2 regions of the Flavobacterium crocinum genome follow, and region 2 is predicted to be linked to the other one. Evidence: riboswitches for the same ligand, from Rfam matches in the RefSeq annotation. Region 2 holds a riboswitch; the other holds the start of a gene.
What was found. A riboswitch is a leader RNA that binds a small molecule or an ion and turns the genes downstream of it on or off. The one in region 2 is predicted to bind S-adenosylmethionine.
Positions count from the first base shown of each region.

Region 1: another riboswitch for S-adenosylmethionine. It lies ahead of HYN56_RS23585 (TlpA disulfide reductase family protein); the one in region 2 lies ahead of HYN56_RS07815 (homocysteine S-methyltransferase family protein).

Region 1 is NZ_CP029255.1:5,561,926-5,571,233, forward strand. It holds gene HYN56_RS23560 (PAS domain-containing sensor histidine kinase) at 1-1,991, opposite strand, end outside; gene HYN56_RS23565 (polysaccharide deacetylase family protein) at 2,215-2,994, opposite strand; gene HYN56_RS23570 (bestrophin family protein) at 3,183-4,100, shown strand; gene HYN56_RS23575 (cupin domain-containing protein) at 4,093-4,566, opposite strand; gene HYN56_RS23580 (aminotransferase class V-fold PLP-dependent enzyme) at 4,785-6,257, opposite strand; gene HYN56_RS23585 (TlpA disulfide reductase family protein) at 6,439-7,428, opposite strand; SAM riboswitch class I at 7,683-7,782, opposite strand; gene HYN56_RS23590 (hypothetical protein) at 8,038-8,400, opposite strand; gene HYN56_RS23595 (TonB-dependent receptor plug domain-containing protein) at 8,765-9,308, opposite strand, start outside.
Region 2 is NZ_CP029255.1:1,682,926-1,692,233, reverse strand. It holds gene metH (methionine synthase) at 1-2,314, opposite strand, end outside; gene HYN56_RS07820 (PDDEXK nuclease domain-containing protein) at 2,558-3,559, opposite strand; gene HYN56_RS07815 (homocysteine S-methyltransferase family protein) at 3,679-4,683, opposite strand; SAM riboswitch class I at 5,019-5,135, opposite strand; gene HYN56_RS07810 (NAD(P)/FAD-dependent oxidoreductase) at 5,497-6,549, opposite strand; gene HYN56_RS07805 (precorrin-2 dehydrogenase/sirohydrochlorin ferrochelatase family protein) at 6,745-7,320, opposite strand; gene cobA (uroporphyrinogen-III C-methyltransferase) at 7,540-8,313, opposite strand; gene HYN56_RS07795 (HEPN domain-containing protein) at 8,306-9,308, opposite strand, start outside.

The DNA of each region.
Region 1 (9,308 bases), 2.0 Mb from region 2:
GAACGCTGTAATTCTTTGGTTCTGTCTGCTACGAGACTTTCTAATTTTTCGGTTATTGTTTTTTGTTCGTGTATGTCTGTACAAGTACCAAACCACCTTACAATAACTCCCGTTTTATCTCGTATAGGAACAGCTTTACTTAAAAACCAGCGGTACAAACCTGTATTTTTATTTTCTAATCTAAATTCTAATTGGTAACTACTTCCATTCTGAACACTTATATACCAAGCTTCCAAAACAGGTAATACATCGTCGCGATGCAGCATTGGAACCCAGCTTTCATCTCCAAACTTTTCTTCATCCAGTCCTGTATATTCGTACCAACGCTTATTGTAGTAATCTACATAACCATCTGGTTTTGCCGTCCAGATTACCTGCGGTACCAAATCTGCCAGCTGGCGGAATTTTTCTTCACTGTCTTTAATAATTTGCTGTACCTCTTTTTGAGAAGAAATATCACCGGCAGCGCCAAACCACTCAATAATATTATTTTGATCGTCTAATATTGGTATTGCTCTTGAAAATGTCCAGCCCAAAGTTCCATCCGGTTTTAAAGCCCGATGTTCCATTTCAAATATTTTTTTATTTTCAATAGCATCAGTAATAAGTTTTAAAGCTTTTTGCTGATCTTCGATATAGATGAACTTATCAATCCAGTTAAAAACAACATCTCCCTCATCTGATTGTAAATCAATACCTTCCAGATTACGCATTACGGTCCAATCGGCATTCATTCGATACACAAAATCAGATGAAGCATTAACCAAAACACGGAAACGATTTTCACTCTCTTCCATTTTTTTACGCGCCACGACCTGTTCCGTAACATCAACAGCTACTTGAATCATTCCAGTTATCTTTCCATCTTCAATCAATGGACGATAAGCCAGATTATAGTAATAGTCCCGCATTACTCCTGTTCGGTTATGCTGTACGAGAACTTCGCTTTGGTCAAAGGGCATTCCTTCATTATACACATTCTGAACCTGAGTCCAAACATATTGTCCTCTCAATTCAGGCAAAACATCAATCAATGGCATTCCAATGATCTCTTCTCCTCGCCCAATCATGGCAAGCATGTGTTTATTGATCTGCTTGATAACCAAATCATCTCCCATTAATACCAGTGTAGGAGACGGAGTTTGGTCGATCATTGATCTTAAAGTCGCTTCACTTTCTTCAATTTTTCTGCTTGCTAAAAGTTGTTGTTCTTCTGCTTGTTTTATTTCTGTTATATCACGAGTAGTTCCTGCAATTGCTTCTACTTCGCCGTCTTCATTAAAAACCGGAGCAAAAATATAGTCGTAAACTCTGCTTCCTAATTCAGCATGTGGAAAAGAAACTGTACCTCTAATTGTTTTTTTTGAAGCGACTACTTCATCTATTTCTTTTTCATGCATTGCTGCATGCCATTCTTCATATCCGTTATCTCTCAAACCTTTACCAATAGCATCTTCAGCAGATTTTCCCCACATGGCCAGGAGTGCCTTATTGGCGTAAGTAAATTTATAGGAAAGATCAAAAACATATACCAAATCAGGCGTTGTATTGGTAATTGAATGATAAAATCGCGTTTGTTTTTCTGCAGTTTCTAAAGCACTTTTCAGCGCTATCTCTGTCTTTTTCTTTTTAGTCAGGTTTTCTGAAGTAATAACCAGTAATTCATCCTTTTTTACGGCTGCAAACCTAAACCAGAATTTCAAACCATTTGAAGTATATTTACATTCAAAATCGGTTGAAATACCAGTTTCTGCAGTATTAATAAATTTTTCAAGAATACCGTTTTCTTTTATCCCGGGAAAAACTTCACTATACAGTCTGCCTTTATAATATAGATCGTCAAGCTGTTTTAAAACATGAGAATTTAAAAACAAAATCGAAAAATCGTTTATTTCTCGTTCCTCATTATACACAGGTCTTATGACGGTAATACCGTTGGCTGTAGAGTCAAAAATGGCTTGAAATAAATCTTGATTTTCTGTTAACTCCATTGTTTCACTTAATGTATAAAAGCTCCGTTATTTTTTAATCAATATGGTAAAACATCATGATTTTTAGCTCAATTTGTTTTTTAGCCAGTGAAATAGAGACACTCACTTGTTTTTGTAAAAGCTAATATAATTAATTTTATTACACGTAGTGAATTATTTACAAGTGTATTCCAGACCAATATCTAAATCTATTTTCAGTAAGAATTAATGAAATTAAAATCTGTTATTTTTTATAAATCAAATCATCTAAATCTGACAAAGTATAAAATTTAAGATCATTAAGTTTCATGTATTTACAAACAAATTCCAAGGTTTCAATTTTGGTCTGATAATTTTCGGTTACATTTTTAACTGGTTTATGACTGCATAAAATCAGAATTTTATTATTTTTTTTAGCATAATCCAGTAATTCTAAAAGGTATGGAATGCTAAAATGAATGTGACTATTGTCAATATCAAAAGCAAATACAATTTTTGAATTATTAAAATAACTGTCTTGCTTTTCCGGAATTTCACCTCCAAAGGCTCTTCCTCTAATTATTTTAAAATCCGGAGACAAAGCTTTGTCCAGTTCTTCTGATCTCTCACCGTAAGGATAAGCAAAAGAAGTCACTTTAAATCCTTTCTTTTTCATAGAAACAATCATAGGATCTATTTCTTGTTTCATATAAGCATCTATTCCATTTTGCTGTACAAATTTTACGGCATTGTAATGGTGATATCCGTGACCTGCAATTTCGTGACCATATTTTTGCATTTCAAGAAGCTTTTTAATTTCAGGAGCTCCAATAGAATCTATCCTGCAGACATTAAACGTAGCTCTCCATTTGTATTTTTTCAGTACACTATCTGCTTCAGCCCATTCATCGACATAAGCGTCGTCAAAAGATAAAATTACACCTGCTTTATATGGCTTTGGTTCCGGTTTTTCTTTTTTGGTATCACAGGAAAAAATAGTTAAGAACATTAAAAACAACATTGTTCTAATAAAAAATACCTTCATAAAGTGCTTTAATTAAAATGAAACTTCAACTGTGCTTTTATCGAATAGAATATCTCAAATATAAAAATTTTTGAGCTCTTTTACTTAGGCTTTTTCAATTAACAAAAACAAATATTCTTATTGTTTTTATACTCCAAAATACTGTAGTTTTAGTTACTTTTATAGTATCATAATTCCTTACTTATCCAATGATTATCAAGAAAAAAACGAATTGGTTCAAAATGCTCTTTGAGTGGAATGGCTCTGTTTTACCACAATTACTTCCTAGACTTCTGTTATTACTTTTGTTTTCTCTTGCTGTGGTCTGTTTTAAACCCTTTTTATTAGAACATAATCTGCACATCAATCCGGCTGCTTTTACGTTATTCGGAATAACGCTTGCTATATTTCTTGGCTTTAGAAACAATGTAAGTTATGATCGTTTTTGGGAAGGAAGAAAACTTTGGGGCGCACTTCTCAATGATACCCGTTCCCTTGCCAGACAAAGCATTTCTCTTATTAATGATAAAGAATACGAAACGAAACGCGATGAGTTTACAAATCTTCTTATCGCCTTTGTTTACAGTTTAAAGCATCAGCTTAGACATACTGATTCTGAAGAAGATTTAAAACGATTACTTGAAAATGAATTTGCTGAAAGTCTAAAAGAAGTTCGGTACAAACCAATCATCATTTTAAGAGAACTCGGAAACTGGATCAAAAAAGCAAAAGCAGATGGTAAAATTGACAGCGTAACACAATTGGCTTTTGAAGAAAATCTGAACAAACTTTCAGATATCGTAGGCGGATGCGAACGAATTGCCAGCACTCCTATTCCTTATACTTATAGTGTATTATTGCATCGCACCGTTTATATTTATTGTTTTATGCTTCCATTTGGATTCGTTGAAACATTAGGCTGGATTACGCCGTTTATCATTGTATTTATTGCCTACACTTTTGTTGCACTCGAAGCCATCGCCGATGAACTGGAAGATCCGTTTGGTAAACAACCCAATGACCTTGCTTTGGATACGATGGCCGAAATGATCGAAAATACATTGTTGGAATTAAATGATAAAAAAATTAATCCGTTAAAAACAAATAGTGATTATTATATTACTTAATTGATTCAGCATCCAGTAAAACAGCCAACTGAATACAAGGCAAATCTGAACGGTTGCTCCAAGCATGATTGGTTCCGCGCTGAATTACAATATCACCCGCCTGTAGTAAAGTTTCCTCTTCGTCTACAATAAGATAAATTTCTCCAGCTAAAATCACAATATAATCTAAGGTATCGGTTTGATGCATTAACGGATGAGGCTGCCCTTCTGGTGCCACAATTCCTAAATCTTTATCGGGCGGAATTTGTACATAACGAAAATAACTTCCGTTTTTGGGTGTATTCGGAAAAGCAGTATTCTCTATTTCTTTTTCCTCGTATTTTGCGGGAGTAGTATCAGTTGACCAAACATCCGAAATAATTAATCCCGGAAAATGCTCTGAAACATTGGTTACAATATTGTCTTGTTCTATTATTGATTTTCCATTTCGTAAACCTGTTACGACTCTTCTTGGAATTGTTTTCATATTTTAATTTATTTTTTTAAACACATAGAAACATAGTTTTTCTTTGCGTTTAAAAGGCATTTCATTTAGTTAAAAACACATAGTTAACTCCTATGTGTTAGAAACTAGCTTCTTTTTTCATCTTCTTTACTAATTAAAAAACCTATATTTCTATGTGTTTATTAAATTTTAATAAAAACCTAACAGGTTTTGAAAACCTGTTAGGTTAAAAAAACTAACTAATCTAACTTAAACCAATCTTTTACCTCATTTGTTATAGAATCTTTTATTTTAGGATTTTCAAATTCATTCGACGCGGGATTATATTCGTAATCTTTCTGCCATTTTTTATAATTCGAAGCTACTTTCTCAATCGCATCACAGATATAGAAAAGCTCTTCATTCGTCGTAATCGGGTGTAAAGACAAACGAACCCAGCCCGGTTTATTGGTTTGATTTCTCTCCAATAATTCATTGGTAATTTCTGCCGATTTCTTCTCATTAATATTGAACAAATAATGCGCATAAGTACTCGCACACGACCAGCCACCGCGAACCTGAATTCCGAAACGGTCATTCAAAAGTCTTACGATCAAATTGTAATGAATATCTTCAATCACAAGGGAAACACAGCCAATTCTTTCTGTCGTTAGGTCTCCCAGAATAGATAAACCCTGAATTTTTTGAAGCCTTGAAAAACAAAGATTCAGAAGTTCTTTTTCTCTTTTTTGGATGTTCTCTACTCCCATCTGCTCTTTTAATTCTAAAGCCAGAGCAGCTCTAATAACTTGCAAAAATCCTGGAGTTCCTCCATCTTCGCGAACTTCAATCACATCGCTGTAACAATATTTCCCAAGCGGATTGGTCCATTTTACATTTCCCCCGCCCGGATTATCCGGAAAATCAGATTGATATAATTTTTCATTAAAAACCAAAACACCGCTTGTTCCTGGTCCGCCTAGGAATTTGTGAGGCGAAAAGAAAATGGCGTCCAATTGCGCTTCCGGATCTTTTGGATGCATATCGATTTTGACATAAGGTGCAGAAGCAGCAAAATCAACAAAACAAAGTCCGCCGTTTTGATGCATGATTTTCGCTAATTCATGGTAAGGCGTAATAATTCCCGTAACATTGGAACAAGCTGTAAACGAACCAATTTTCAAACTTCTGTCCGCATATTTTTTAATTTCTTCCGACAGTACTTTTGGATCTACCAAATTATTTTCATCTGGCTGTAAAATCACCACTTCGGCATTGGTTTCGTACCACGGAACCTGATTCGAATGATGTTCCATGTGAGTTATAAAAACCACTGGTCTGTCTTCTTTATAATCGCTTCGCAAACCCATAATACGCTGCAATTTAGATAAAGCAGCTGTCATTCCGGTTCCCGTTGTTACCAAAACATCCGATGCATTGGCATTTACCGATTTCTTAATAATTTCTCTTGCGTGCTGATAAGCATAAGTCGAAGCCTTTCCGGTCTGACTGGAAAATGAATGTGTATTGGCAATCATTGGTCCCATTTTGTTGAGCATAATATCCTCGATCGGAACGTATAATCTTCCGCTGGCAACCCAGTCGGCATAAACTAGATTTTGTTCTCCGTAAACCGATTCAAAAGTATGATCGATTCCTACTGTATTTTCTCTAAATTTAGAGAAGTAACACTCTAACTCAATTGGTTCTTTTGTTGTCTCAATAGCATTCATTTCCTTATCATTTTTAATTTAATAATGTAATATTTTTTGCAAACTTTTTATCAATCTTGTCATTCTGACGAAGGAAGAATCTTCGTCCTATATTCTACAAAGATTGGTTCTTTCCTTTGAGGAGCTACTTACGAAGATCCTTCGCATCCGCTCAGGATGACAAGATTGTGTGGATCTATACTTAAATCTTTTTATCCAAAAGCGATTTTAACGTCGTATGTAATTCTTCTCCCTGAAGATTTTTAGCTACAATTACTCCGTTCGAATCCACTAAATAATTACCGGGAATTGCTCTTATTCCGTATAATTTGGCAACTGCACTATTCCAGAAAAGCAAATCAGAAACATGTATCCAGGTCAGATTATCATCCTGAATTCCTTTGATCCAGTTTTCTTTCTTTTTGTCTAAAGAAATCCCGACAATATTGAATCCTTTATCATGAAATTCTTTATACGCTTTTACAATATTTGGGTTCTCTCTTCGGCAAGGACCACACCATGAAGCCCAGAAATCGACTAAAGTGTAACCCTTTAAATTTTCATAAAAACGAATTGGCTTTCCATTTGGATCATTGGCTGTAAAATCAGGCGCTTTTTTTCCAACAGCCAAACCGTCTAAAACAAGAGCCAGATCTTTTAGTTCTTTAACGTAAGTAGTCGTCTGAAGGCTTTTATCCAGCAAAGCAATATTTTCTCTGATTTGTTCCGGCGACAGTCTATATGACCAGTTTCTGTACAACACATAAGCCGAAACTATTGATTTAGGATTCTCTGTAATGAATTTACTAATTTCTATATCTTTCGATTTTTTATAAGTTTCAAACAAATCCTGAGAAACAGAACCTTCTACAACAGAATTACTGTAATATTTCTTTGGATTTAATTTTACCGTAATTGGTCCTTTTTCAAGAAAAACATAAAGCGGACTACTTTCTGTATTGACGCTTAAACCGTATAATTCCGGCGTTTTTACTTTAGTCTTAAAACTAAAATTGCCGTCTTTTACCTTTACCGAATCAATTGTGGTAAACATTTTATTATGGAATTTTTGCAGATAAACATATTGTGCAACAGTATCTACAACTGTTCCTTTTAATTGTAAATTACTTTCCTGTGCCTGAGTTTGTGCAAATCCCAAAAACAAGGCAAAACCTAAGATTATTTTTTTCATTTTTATTTTGATTTTTAGTTTAAGATTGGACAAAAGAATTCCTGAGACCTATTTCAAAATGGTCTTTAGAAAATATTGTTTTAAAAAATTATTGAGAGAATTTTACTTGCGGCGCATTCGAAAAAAGGCAAGACTGTTTTCTTCGAACATTACGTTCAAAAGTTCGTAACCGGCGTATAAAGTTGAATCTGTTTTCATTTTAAAAAATAAAAAGTTTTACAAAGATGATCTTATTCAGATTTTGAGGAAATCTTTTCTTATCTGTCCGCCGCGGCGGAAGGATTTAGCACCTTATTCGGCAACAGGTTGCTAAGACGTCAATGGGCCTATTCCCTCAGTCTTTCTGGATAAGTATCATTCAGAACTTTTCTGTGATACAAATATATATATTAATTCTATCAAATTAGTAGTATTTAATATTATTTTTTCAAATTAATTTTAAAAAATGTTTAAAACCTATTATAAAACACTATATAACAAACAATTAAAATAAAAACAATTTTGAATTATTTTTACCATTTAGCGCTTTAGATTAAATTAATACCTTTTTAAAAAGCATAAAAAAAACTCATTTCGTTTTGAAATGAGCTTAGATTTTATCTTCAACGTTTATTTATTTTTTCTTCTTTTGGCGCTTTCCGTCTCCAGTTTTACACTGTCTTTCAGCACTCCTTTTGAAGGTGTATAGGTTGCACCATCTTCCGGACTTTCTCCTGGTCCGGTTCCTGTACCCGCTGTACTTTCAACTCCTTCTTTTTCCATATTTGTAATTTGAATACTTTTTGCTGCAGGTGAAGTCCCGCCAGAACTAGTCCCTGTAACTTCTGCTGTGTCTTTTGTCTTTTGCACCGTCTCAACAGGAACTGAATTTGTATCTATTTTATCGCTATAGCCGTCATTTTTTTTACATGAAGAAAATAATCCGATCACAACTACTAAAAAAACGGCTTTCAATTTCAATAAAGCTTTCATAATAAATGTTTTAAATATTTACAAATGCTAAGTAACTACTTATAAAACGGCTTATTTTACAGTATTTCTTATAAATTTTATATAACAGCAATTGATTTATTTTTCACTTCGATTCTCATTCCATAGGAATGTTTCATCGGTAAAAAAAATAAAGACCTCCCAAATTAACGTTCCGTAGGAACGTCTGATGCGTTAGATTATTAAAAAATGATGTCTAAATGAAACATTCCTACGGAACGTAATTACGGATAATAATATGATTTTCTCCCGATGAAATGTTCCTACGGAACATTAAAAATTATAACGCAAATAGGGGCTGTCTTTTAGTTTTAAGACAGCCCCTATTCTAACTAATAAAGTAATTTTAAAAAGTAACTAATTTCACTCCCAAAGTAAACCATCTTGAAGGCAATGGCACTGCTCCTACTTCGTAATAAGTCGCATTAAATATATTCTGCGCATCTAAAAAGATCGTGAATTTATGAATAGACTGACTTACTCTAAAATCATTTACCCAATAAGACGGCCCGGTGATTCTCTCGTTGAAACGTGTTGCAAACAAAACAGAGAAATTTTTAAACTGATAATCTATCGTATTGGTAATTTGATGTTTTAAAGAAGAAATAAGATACTTTGAGTATATTTCTGTACGTGAACTTTTAAATTCAGAATCTAAATAGGTGTACGCTAAAAGAATATTCAAACGAGAATCTTTAGAAAAATCAAATCGGTAAATACCACGTAAATTGATTCCGTTTGTATTTAAATCTCCTGTATTCTGACTTTGCCATGGCACTGTTGTCGCATTACGCATCCAGTCGATGTAATTGTCAATTTTTCTGTAGAAATAATTCGCATTCAAACTCAAGGCTTTTTTATTGTATTTGAAACCAATTTCACTTTGAAAA
Region 2 (9,308 bases):
CGTGAAGATATTCGGCGAAAGCCTCAGCAAAACGATCGGCAAGCGCTTTCACCATAATCGAATTATAATCGTCTAAATTCTTTTCGTATTCCGCAGCCCATTCGTCAACACCAAAACCAGTTGTTACACAAAAAGCTCCCATGTAATCTTCTATTCCGCTTTCTTTTGGCAGAATAAAATCGGCTAAAGCGATGTTTGGTGCACCTTTAGTTTTTTGAGACTGCTGACGAAGTGTTAAGAATTTCTCTAAAACTTTTCCGTTTTCATCGCGTAATTCGATATCATCGTCATTTACCTGATTTGCAGGGAAAATTCCGTAAATACCTTTTGCTTTCAGTTTTTTCTCTTCCAGAATTACTTTCAGCATTGCTTGAGCATCGTTAAAAACCGAAGTCGCTTGTTCGCCCACAACCTCATCCGTTAAAATTGCTGGATATTTTCCGTACAATTCCCAAGTCTGGAAAAATGGCGTCCAGTCGATATACGGAACCAAAACATCCAATTCTACTTCGATCGTTTGTGCACCAATTACTTTTGGTTTAACTGGAGTATATTCACTCCAATCCAATGGTAATTTGTTTTTACGAGCATCTTCAATCGTTAAGAAATTTTTGTCTCTTGAACGATTTAAGAACGTTTCTCTAAAAGAATCATATTCTGCACGAATATCTGCCGCGTATATTTTTCTGTTATGATCTAACAGGTTTCCGGCAACGGTAACGGCTCTCGAAGCATCGTTAACGTGAATTACAGTTTCTCTGTATTGAGGTGCAATTTTCACGGCCGTATGCGCGCGTGAAGTGGTTGCACCACCAATCATAATCGGGATTTTAATTCCTTGTTTGTCTAATTCTTTGGCCAAATACACCATTTCGTCAAGCGAAGGCGTTATCAATCCGCTTAATCCGATGATATCTACATTATGCTCAATTGCAGCCGAAATAATTTTTTCCGGAGGCACCATAACACCTAAATCTACAATCTCATAATTGTTACAAGCCAAAACCACCGAAACGATGTTTTTACCAATATCGTGAACGTCGCCTTTTACGGTTGCCATCAAGATTTTTCCGTTTCCTTGTTTGTCCCCCGCTTGTTTGCTCGCTTCGATAAAAGGCAATAAATACGCCACCGCTTTTTTCATTACACGAGCCGATTTTACCACCTGAGGCAGGAACATTTTTCCGCTTCCGAATAAATCTCCAACCACATTCATTCCCGTCATCAAATTGATTTCGATAACTTCAATAGGTTTTGTTGCTGCCAAACGTGCTTCTTCTACATCTTCTTCAATAAAAGCGTCAATTCCTTTCACAAGAGAATGTGTAATACGCTCTTGAACCGTTCCTAAACGCCATTCCTGAACCGTTTTTTCATCGCTTTTTGCTTCACCTTTTACGCTGTCGGCAAAATCTAAAAGTCGTTCCGTAGCATCATCGCGTCTATCTAAAATTACGTCTTCAACGTGTTCTAATAAGTCTTTCGGAATATCATCGTAAATCGTCAACATCTCCGGATTTACGATTCCCATCGTCATTCCGTTTTTGATTGCGTGATATAAAAACACCGAGTGCATCGCTTCACGAACTGTATCATTTCCTCTAAAAGAAAACGAAACATTACTTACTCCACCACTAATATGTGCATGAGGCAAGTTTTCACGAACCCATTTTGTTCCTCTAAAGAAATCCAATGCGTTCAATCTATGCTCTTCCATTCCCGTTGCAACTGGGAAAATATTCAAATCGAAAATAATATCCTGCGGAGGGAATCCTACTTTGTTCACCAAAATATCATACGAACGCTGACAAATCTCTACTCGACGATCGTAATTATCCGCCTGACCTACTTCGTCGAAAGCCATAACAATCGCCGCCGCTCCGTAACGTTTGATTAATTTGGCGTGGTGAATAAAAGCTTCTTCTCCTTCTTTTAACGAAATCGAGTTTACAACGCTTTTTCCTTGTACTACTTTTAGACCTGCTTCAATGATTTCCCATTTCGAACTGTCAATCATAATCGGAACTCTTGAAATGTCTGGTTCAGCCGCAATTAAATTCAAAAATTTAGTCATTGCAGTAACACCGTCAAGCATTCCTTCATCCATATTAATATCGATGATCTGTGCCCCGCCTTCTACCTGTTGTCTTGCAATATCAAGCGCCTCGTCATATTTCTCTTCCTTGATTAGTCTCAAGAATTTTCTTGAACCTGTTACATTTGTACGCTCACCAACATTCACGAAAACACTTTCCGGCGTGATGATCAACGGTTCTAATCCTGATAATACAAGGTCTCTTCTTTTTTCTTTCATTTTTTTTTAAAGTTACTAAGATCCTGAGATACTAAGGTTCTAAGTTTTTTTATTCTATATTTTTTAAGGTTTTTAAACCTCTATTCTTTTAATATTTTGGGCGTGTTTCGCCGCGGCGAACCGGGCTATCCGTTACAAGTCCTCGCTCTTCCTTCGTCAGGCTGTGGGCTTTTCACTTCTATCCCTCACGCAAACTTGGTTTCATAAGACGTTTATGTTTACCGAGTTCCTATTTTTTATTCTTTATTCTTCCAACAATCTGTCCAACTGATTTTGAAGTGTTTTTTTATCTGGCAAATACAGTTGATATTTACTCAATAACACTTTATTTGTTATACTATCCGTTGCATATTCAACCAAAATATGATTTTTGTGTGCTCCCAATACAATACCAATTGGTTCATTATCTCCTTCTGTTGCTTCTTCCTTTTTAAAATAATTCAGATACAAATTCATTTGACCAATATCCTGATGATCAATTTCGCCTCTTTTTAAATCTACCAAAACAAAACATTTCAATATTCGATGATAAAAAAGCAAATCCAAATAAAAATGTTTTCCCCCAATGCTCATTCGGTATTGTCTGCCTATAAAAGCGAATCCTTTTCCCATTTCCATAATGAACTGCTGTAAATTGGAAATGATTTTTTCTTCCAGTTCATTTTCTAAATATTGATATTGTTCAGGAATATTTAAAAAATCCAATACAAATGGATCTTTAATCAAATCTTCTGCATTTTCTACAATATGTCCTTCTTTAGCCAATTTCAAAACGCCTTCTTTTTCCTTGCTTAAAGCTAATCTTTCAAACAATGAACTCTTCATTTGACGTTTTAATTCTCTTACGCTCCAACGCTCATGCTGACATTGTTTAGCATAAAAACCCAATTCTAAATCATTATTTGATTTTAATATCTCTGTATAATGACTCCAAGTTAATTGTCCAGACAGTGTCTGGATATTTTGAAACTTGATATAAAATTGACGTATCTGAAAAAGATTCGAACGACCAAAACCTTTACCATACTTTTGTGTCAAATCATTAGAAAGCGTATCCAGTAATTGACTTCCGTATTCAGCTTTTTGATTTCCTTTTTGCTCAAACTCTACAATATGTTGACCAACATACCAATAAGTCTGCACTAAAATTGTATTGACAGATTGCACAGCCTGTTGCCTTCCTTGTTGCAACAAACTACCAATTTTATCTATAAGTTCATTATAAGGTTGTTTCTCTAAACTCATAATTGTCTTTTACAATTTCAACGGAATAAATTCCTTTACTACAAAATGTATTGTTCTTTCGGAACTTTTTTCTTCATCCTAACCTACAAGGTTTTGAAAACCTTGTAGGAATGTGAATATTACTCAAAAACCGGCGCAACTCTAGGTTTATAATCCTTCGCAACCTCAGCCATTAATCGGATATGATCTGGCGTTGTTCCGCAACAACCACCGATTATATTAATCAAATTATCCTCTAAATATTCTTTAATAAAAACTTGAGTTTGTTCTGGTGTTTCATCGTATTGTCCGAAAGCGTTTGGCAATCCTGCGTTTGGATGCGCCGAAACATTAAAGCTTGTGTTATGCGCTAATGTTTTTAAATACGGTTTCAATAAATCGGCTCCAAGAGCGCAATTGAATCCTACACTTAATAACGGAATATGCGAAACGGAAATTAAAAATGCTTCAACAGTTTGTCCTGAAAGTGTTCTTCCTGAAGCATCTGTAATCGTTCCTGAAACCATGATTGGAATATCAAGATTGCGTTCTTCTTTTACTTCTTCGATTGCAAAAAGCGCCGCTTTTGCGTTTAAAGTATCGAAAATCGTTTCTACTAAAAGCAAATCACAGCCACCGTCCATTAAAGCTTCTGCTTGTTGTTTGTACGCAATTCGTAAATCGTCGAACGTTACGGCTCTGTAACCTGGATCGTTTACATCTGGTGACATACTTGCTGTACGGTTTGTCGGCCCGATTGAACCGGCTACGAAACGTGGTTTTTCCGGATTTTTTGCGGTAAACTCATCGGCTACTTGTCTTGCGATTTTTGCCGATTCGTAGTTTAACTCGTAAACCAAATCTTCCATGTGATAATCGGCCATACCGATTGTCGTTCCTGAAAAGGTATTGGTTTCTACAATGTCAGCACCGGCTTCATAATAAGCGGCATGTACATCGCGAATCGCTTGTGGTTGTGTTAGGGATAGTAAATCGTTGTTTCCTTTTAATGGATGCGGAAAATCTTTGAAACGCTCTCCTCTAAAATCTTCTTCAGAGAAATTATAGCGCTGCAACATTGTTCCCATTGCTCCGTCAAGGATTAGGATATTTTTTTTTATTGCTTCTTTTATCGTAATTGCCATATTCTTTTGTTTTAGCTTCTAAGACACTAAGGTTCTAAGATGCTAAGTTTTTTATTATGATTGTGAAGTTTAAACCTAACAGGTTTTTAAAACCTGTTAGGTTTAAACTTCGGATATTTTTTTCACATTAATTCCAAAAGTGCACTATTGCTGGCTCATTAGCCCCGATTGAAGTGGAAATCATTTTGTCCGCCGCGGCGGACAAAATGATTGCAACGAAAAGCGGGAACTACTGACTGCAAAAATGCGCCAATGATTCGCTCCTGATACAGAATCTGTTTCAGTAAATATTATATGTTATCGAGAAAAGTTTTGAGAAATACGAGTATGTATTTGTGTTATCTATCTTTAATACTGGAAAATGTCGTATAAAGTAGAATTTAGCACCTTCTTTATGATAAAGGGTTGCTAAGGTTTCATCGGGTCTATCCCTCCGCCTTTCGTGATAACGAACAATAATTTTAAGAACAGCGCAAAGGTATGAAATAGGGTTTCGATTTGCAAATGTTTTTTTTGTAAGGTGCTGAGGGACTAAGATGCTAAGGTTCTAAGTTTTGATATGCTGAGATCCCAAGTTTGAAATTTAGTTCTTGTTTTCAAATATAGCCCGTGGTTTTAACCACGGGAAACGTATTGTAATTATACATTGTGTTTATATGTTGCGGTAATACTTTGTGTCTATTCGTTGTGTTCCAGTGGTTGAAACCACTGGCTATATTTTTATGTGTTTTCTAAAAAAATAAAGCCCAAACTAAAAGTTTGAGCTTTCTATATAAAAATCTTAGAATCTTAGTGTCTTAGCAACTTAAAACCTTAGACTATCGCCTTCACAACCGCTTTTGGCGCTTCTTTACGAGTTCCGTCGAAACCGTCTACTCCAGATACTGTTGTATATTTCAATACGTATTTCTTACCTGGGTTGATGATTGAATAAGCAGCCTGGCACATTAAAGTTGCTTCGTGGAAACCACAAAGGATCAACTTTAATTTTCCTGGGTAAGTGTTGATATCTCCAATAGCGAAGATTCCCGGAATATTCGTCTGGTAATCTAATGCATTATTTACTTTGATGGCATTTTTCTCTATTTCTAATCCCCAGTCTCCAATTGGACCTAATTTTGGTGTTAATCCGAAAAGTGGGATGAAATAGTCACACTCGATTTTACGGTGTGCGCCGTTTTCTTCGATATCTAATGATTCAACATGCTCAGCACCGTTGATTCCTATAACTTCAGCTGGCGTGATTAATTTAATTTTTCCAGCTGATTTTAATTCCTGTACTTTTTCTACAGAATCTAAAGCGCCTCTGAATTCGTTTCTTCTGTGAATCAAAGTTACCTCGGAAGCTACGTTTGCTAAGAAAATTGACCAGTCTAAAGCTGAATCTCCTCCTCCTGCAATTACAACTCTTTTATCTCTGAATTTCTCCGGATTTTTGATGAAGTATTTTACTCCTTTATCTTCATAAAACTCGATATCTTCGATAAGTGGTTTACGAGGCTCAAAACTCCCTAAACCTCCCGCGATTGCAATAACTGGCGCGTGAAATTTAGTTCCTTTGTTTGAGGTTACAATGAAAGATCCGTCTTCTTGTTTATCAATAGTTTCAGCACGTTCTCCTAATGTAAATCCTGGCTCAAATTGCTTGATTTGTTCCATTAAACCGTCAACTAAATCTCCGGCTAATACTTCTGGAAAACCTGGAATATCGTAAATAGGCTTTTTAGGATATAATTCTGAAAGCTGTCCGCCTGGCTGAGGCAAAGCATCTAAAATGTGGCATTTTAATTTTAATAATCCTGCCTCGAAAACGGCAAATAAACCTGTTGGGCCTGCTCCAATTATAAGTATATCTGTTTTAATCATTATGGTTGTTGTTTATAATCATTCTTAATAATACAAAGAAACGAATAATTTATTCTACTTTCAATGATTTTTATCATTCATTTCTTTTGAAATTTCATTCATTGGGTTGAAACCCGACGTTATTATCTTGCGTACCCCGGATTAAAATCCGGCGCTACAATATAAACCGTTCCTCTGGAACTTTTTTGTTGTTCTTTATTTCTTTAAAGAAGCTGTTATTTCATTCATCTTCTTTACTTTATCTTCAAAATTACCTTTTAAGGTTTTTCGGTATTCATTCAGATTCTCAACCATTTGATTGATATCTTCCGGAATTACTTCTTCGAAAAACTCTCGAAGCCTTTTCGCCGTTGTCGGTGATTTTCCGTTTGTTGAAATCGCAATTTTGACATTTCCTTTTGTTACGATTCCGCCCAGATAATAATCACATAAATCTGGTGTGTCGGCTATATTGCAAATCAAATAGCGTTTTCTCGCTAAATCGTAAACCTTTTTATTTACTTTCAAATCGTCTGTACAGGCAATTACCATGTGACGTTTTTTGAGCATTTTCTTTTTGAACTTCGATTTTGTCAATGTTATCGAAGGATGATTTTCGGCCAAAACTTTAATTTCTAAATGAAATTCTTTTGCCACTACCTCAACATTAGCATTCGGACTTGACTTGAGCAAGAAAGAAAGCTTTTCCAGACCTACATTTCCTCCGCCTACAATCAGTACATTTAAATTGTGAAGCTTTAGAAATATTGGATATAATTCGTTTTGTTCCATTTTAATTTAATTTCATCTAAACAAAATTAGATGATTTTATTGAACATTAGGAAAATCTAATATTTCAATGTTAATCGTTGTCCCCCGGATTAAAATCCGGCGCTACAATATGGATCGTTCCTTCGGAACTCTATTTCCGGACGATTCCCTTTGACAACATCGGGTTGAAACCCGACGCTACAATATGAATTGTTCCTTCGGAACGCTATCTTCGGAACTTTATCTTGCGATTTCTTTTGATAGAAATTCTTCGTAAAATCCTTTTAGTTTATTGCTTTCCCGAACCACTTCACCTAAAACAATTATTGCTGGTGAACCTAATTCTTTTTGTTTTACAACTTCTAAAATCGAATCTACGGTTCCTACGCCTACTTTTTCTTCTGCTGTTGTTCCGTTTTGAATGATTGCTACGGGTAAATTCCCTTTATCTTCTTTTTGAAACAAATCGATGATTTGAGGCAATTTGTGCATTCCCATCAAAATCACAACGGTTGCAGAAGATTTGGCTGATAAAGCAATATCCGAAGATAATTTTCTATCAGAAGTTGTTCCTGTAATTACCCAAAAGCTTTCTGAAACTCCACGTTTTGTAATTGAAATTCCCTGACTTGCCGGAACGGCAACTACTGATGAAATTCCCGGAACTACAATGGTTTCTATTCCGAAACTTTCTGCAAATTCCACTTCTTCGCTTCCTCTTCCAAAAATAAATGGATCTCCGCCTTTTAATCGAACTACATTTCCGTAAGTCAAAGCATTATCCACAATCAGTTGATTGATTTGATCCTGCGAGTAAGCATGATTTCCGATTCTTTTTCCAACAAAAATTCTAATAGCATTTTTTGGTGCGTAATCCAGAATTTCTTCGTTGGCCAAAGCGTCGTACAAAACCACATTTGCTTCAGCCAATGCTTTTACAGCTTTCAGCGTCAGTAAATCGGGATCGCCCGGACCTGCACCGACTAAAGTTATTTTGGGTTTTATATTATGCATTTGCTAATTCCTGTGCTCTGAAAGTTTCGATTTTATCAAAGAAAACTGTTGCTTGCGCAATGTAATCTTTAGCGAAAGCTTCAGATGGTTCATTTTTATTGATTTGGTAAACCAAGTCTTTAAAAGTTGAGTTTAATTCAATTTTATTAGTATCGATAAAAACAGTATCAAACAAGTCTACAATTCCAGCGTGGTGGTTTGTTTTTTGGTTTTCTGACAATAACAATGCTTTTGCTCCATTTACAAATCCTGCATAAGCATGATAGATTGCATCTGACCATTTTTTCTCGTCGAAAGATTCTTGAGCCAAAATCAATTTCTCTTTCGCTTCAAACAATAATGTCGCCACTAAATCGATCACAACTCCAGCACATTCTCCAACTCCAACTGCTTTTACGTAATTGTCTGCATTACCCCAATCTACAAAATCAGCTTCTGTTAAATTGGTTACATCTGCAAAAGGCTTTAAGATTTCGTAGAAATATTTTTCTCCTTTTGTATCATAATAATCTAGGAATTTTTGTCCGCTTCCGTTAGCATCAAAATCATTTAAAATGGTACGCAACGCATCAGGACCTCTACGGCTAGGCACTTTGATTACTTTATCAGCAAAACGTCCTGCTCCATTTCCTAATCTTCCTCCACCAAGTAAAACTTGTAAAGCCGGAGCAACCAATTTTCCTGAGTTGATAGACATTCCTTGGAATCCAATTGCAGACATATTGTGCTGTCCGCAAGCATTCATACAACCAGAAATTTTAATTTCGATTTCGCGATTGTTTAAATACTGAGGATATTCAGCCGTTAAAACTCTTTCTAATTCTTCTGCAATACCAGTACTACTTGCAATCCCCAAGTTGCAAGTATCAGTACCTGGACATGCCGTAATATCTCCAACTGAATTATATCCTAACTGAACAAAATCCAATTTGGCTAATTCTTGGTAAAAGAATGGTAAATTCTCTTCTTTTACGTGACGTATTACAATATTTTGA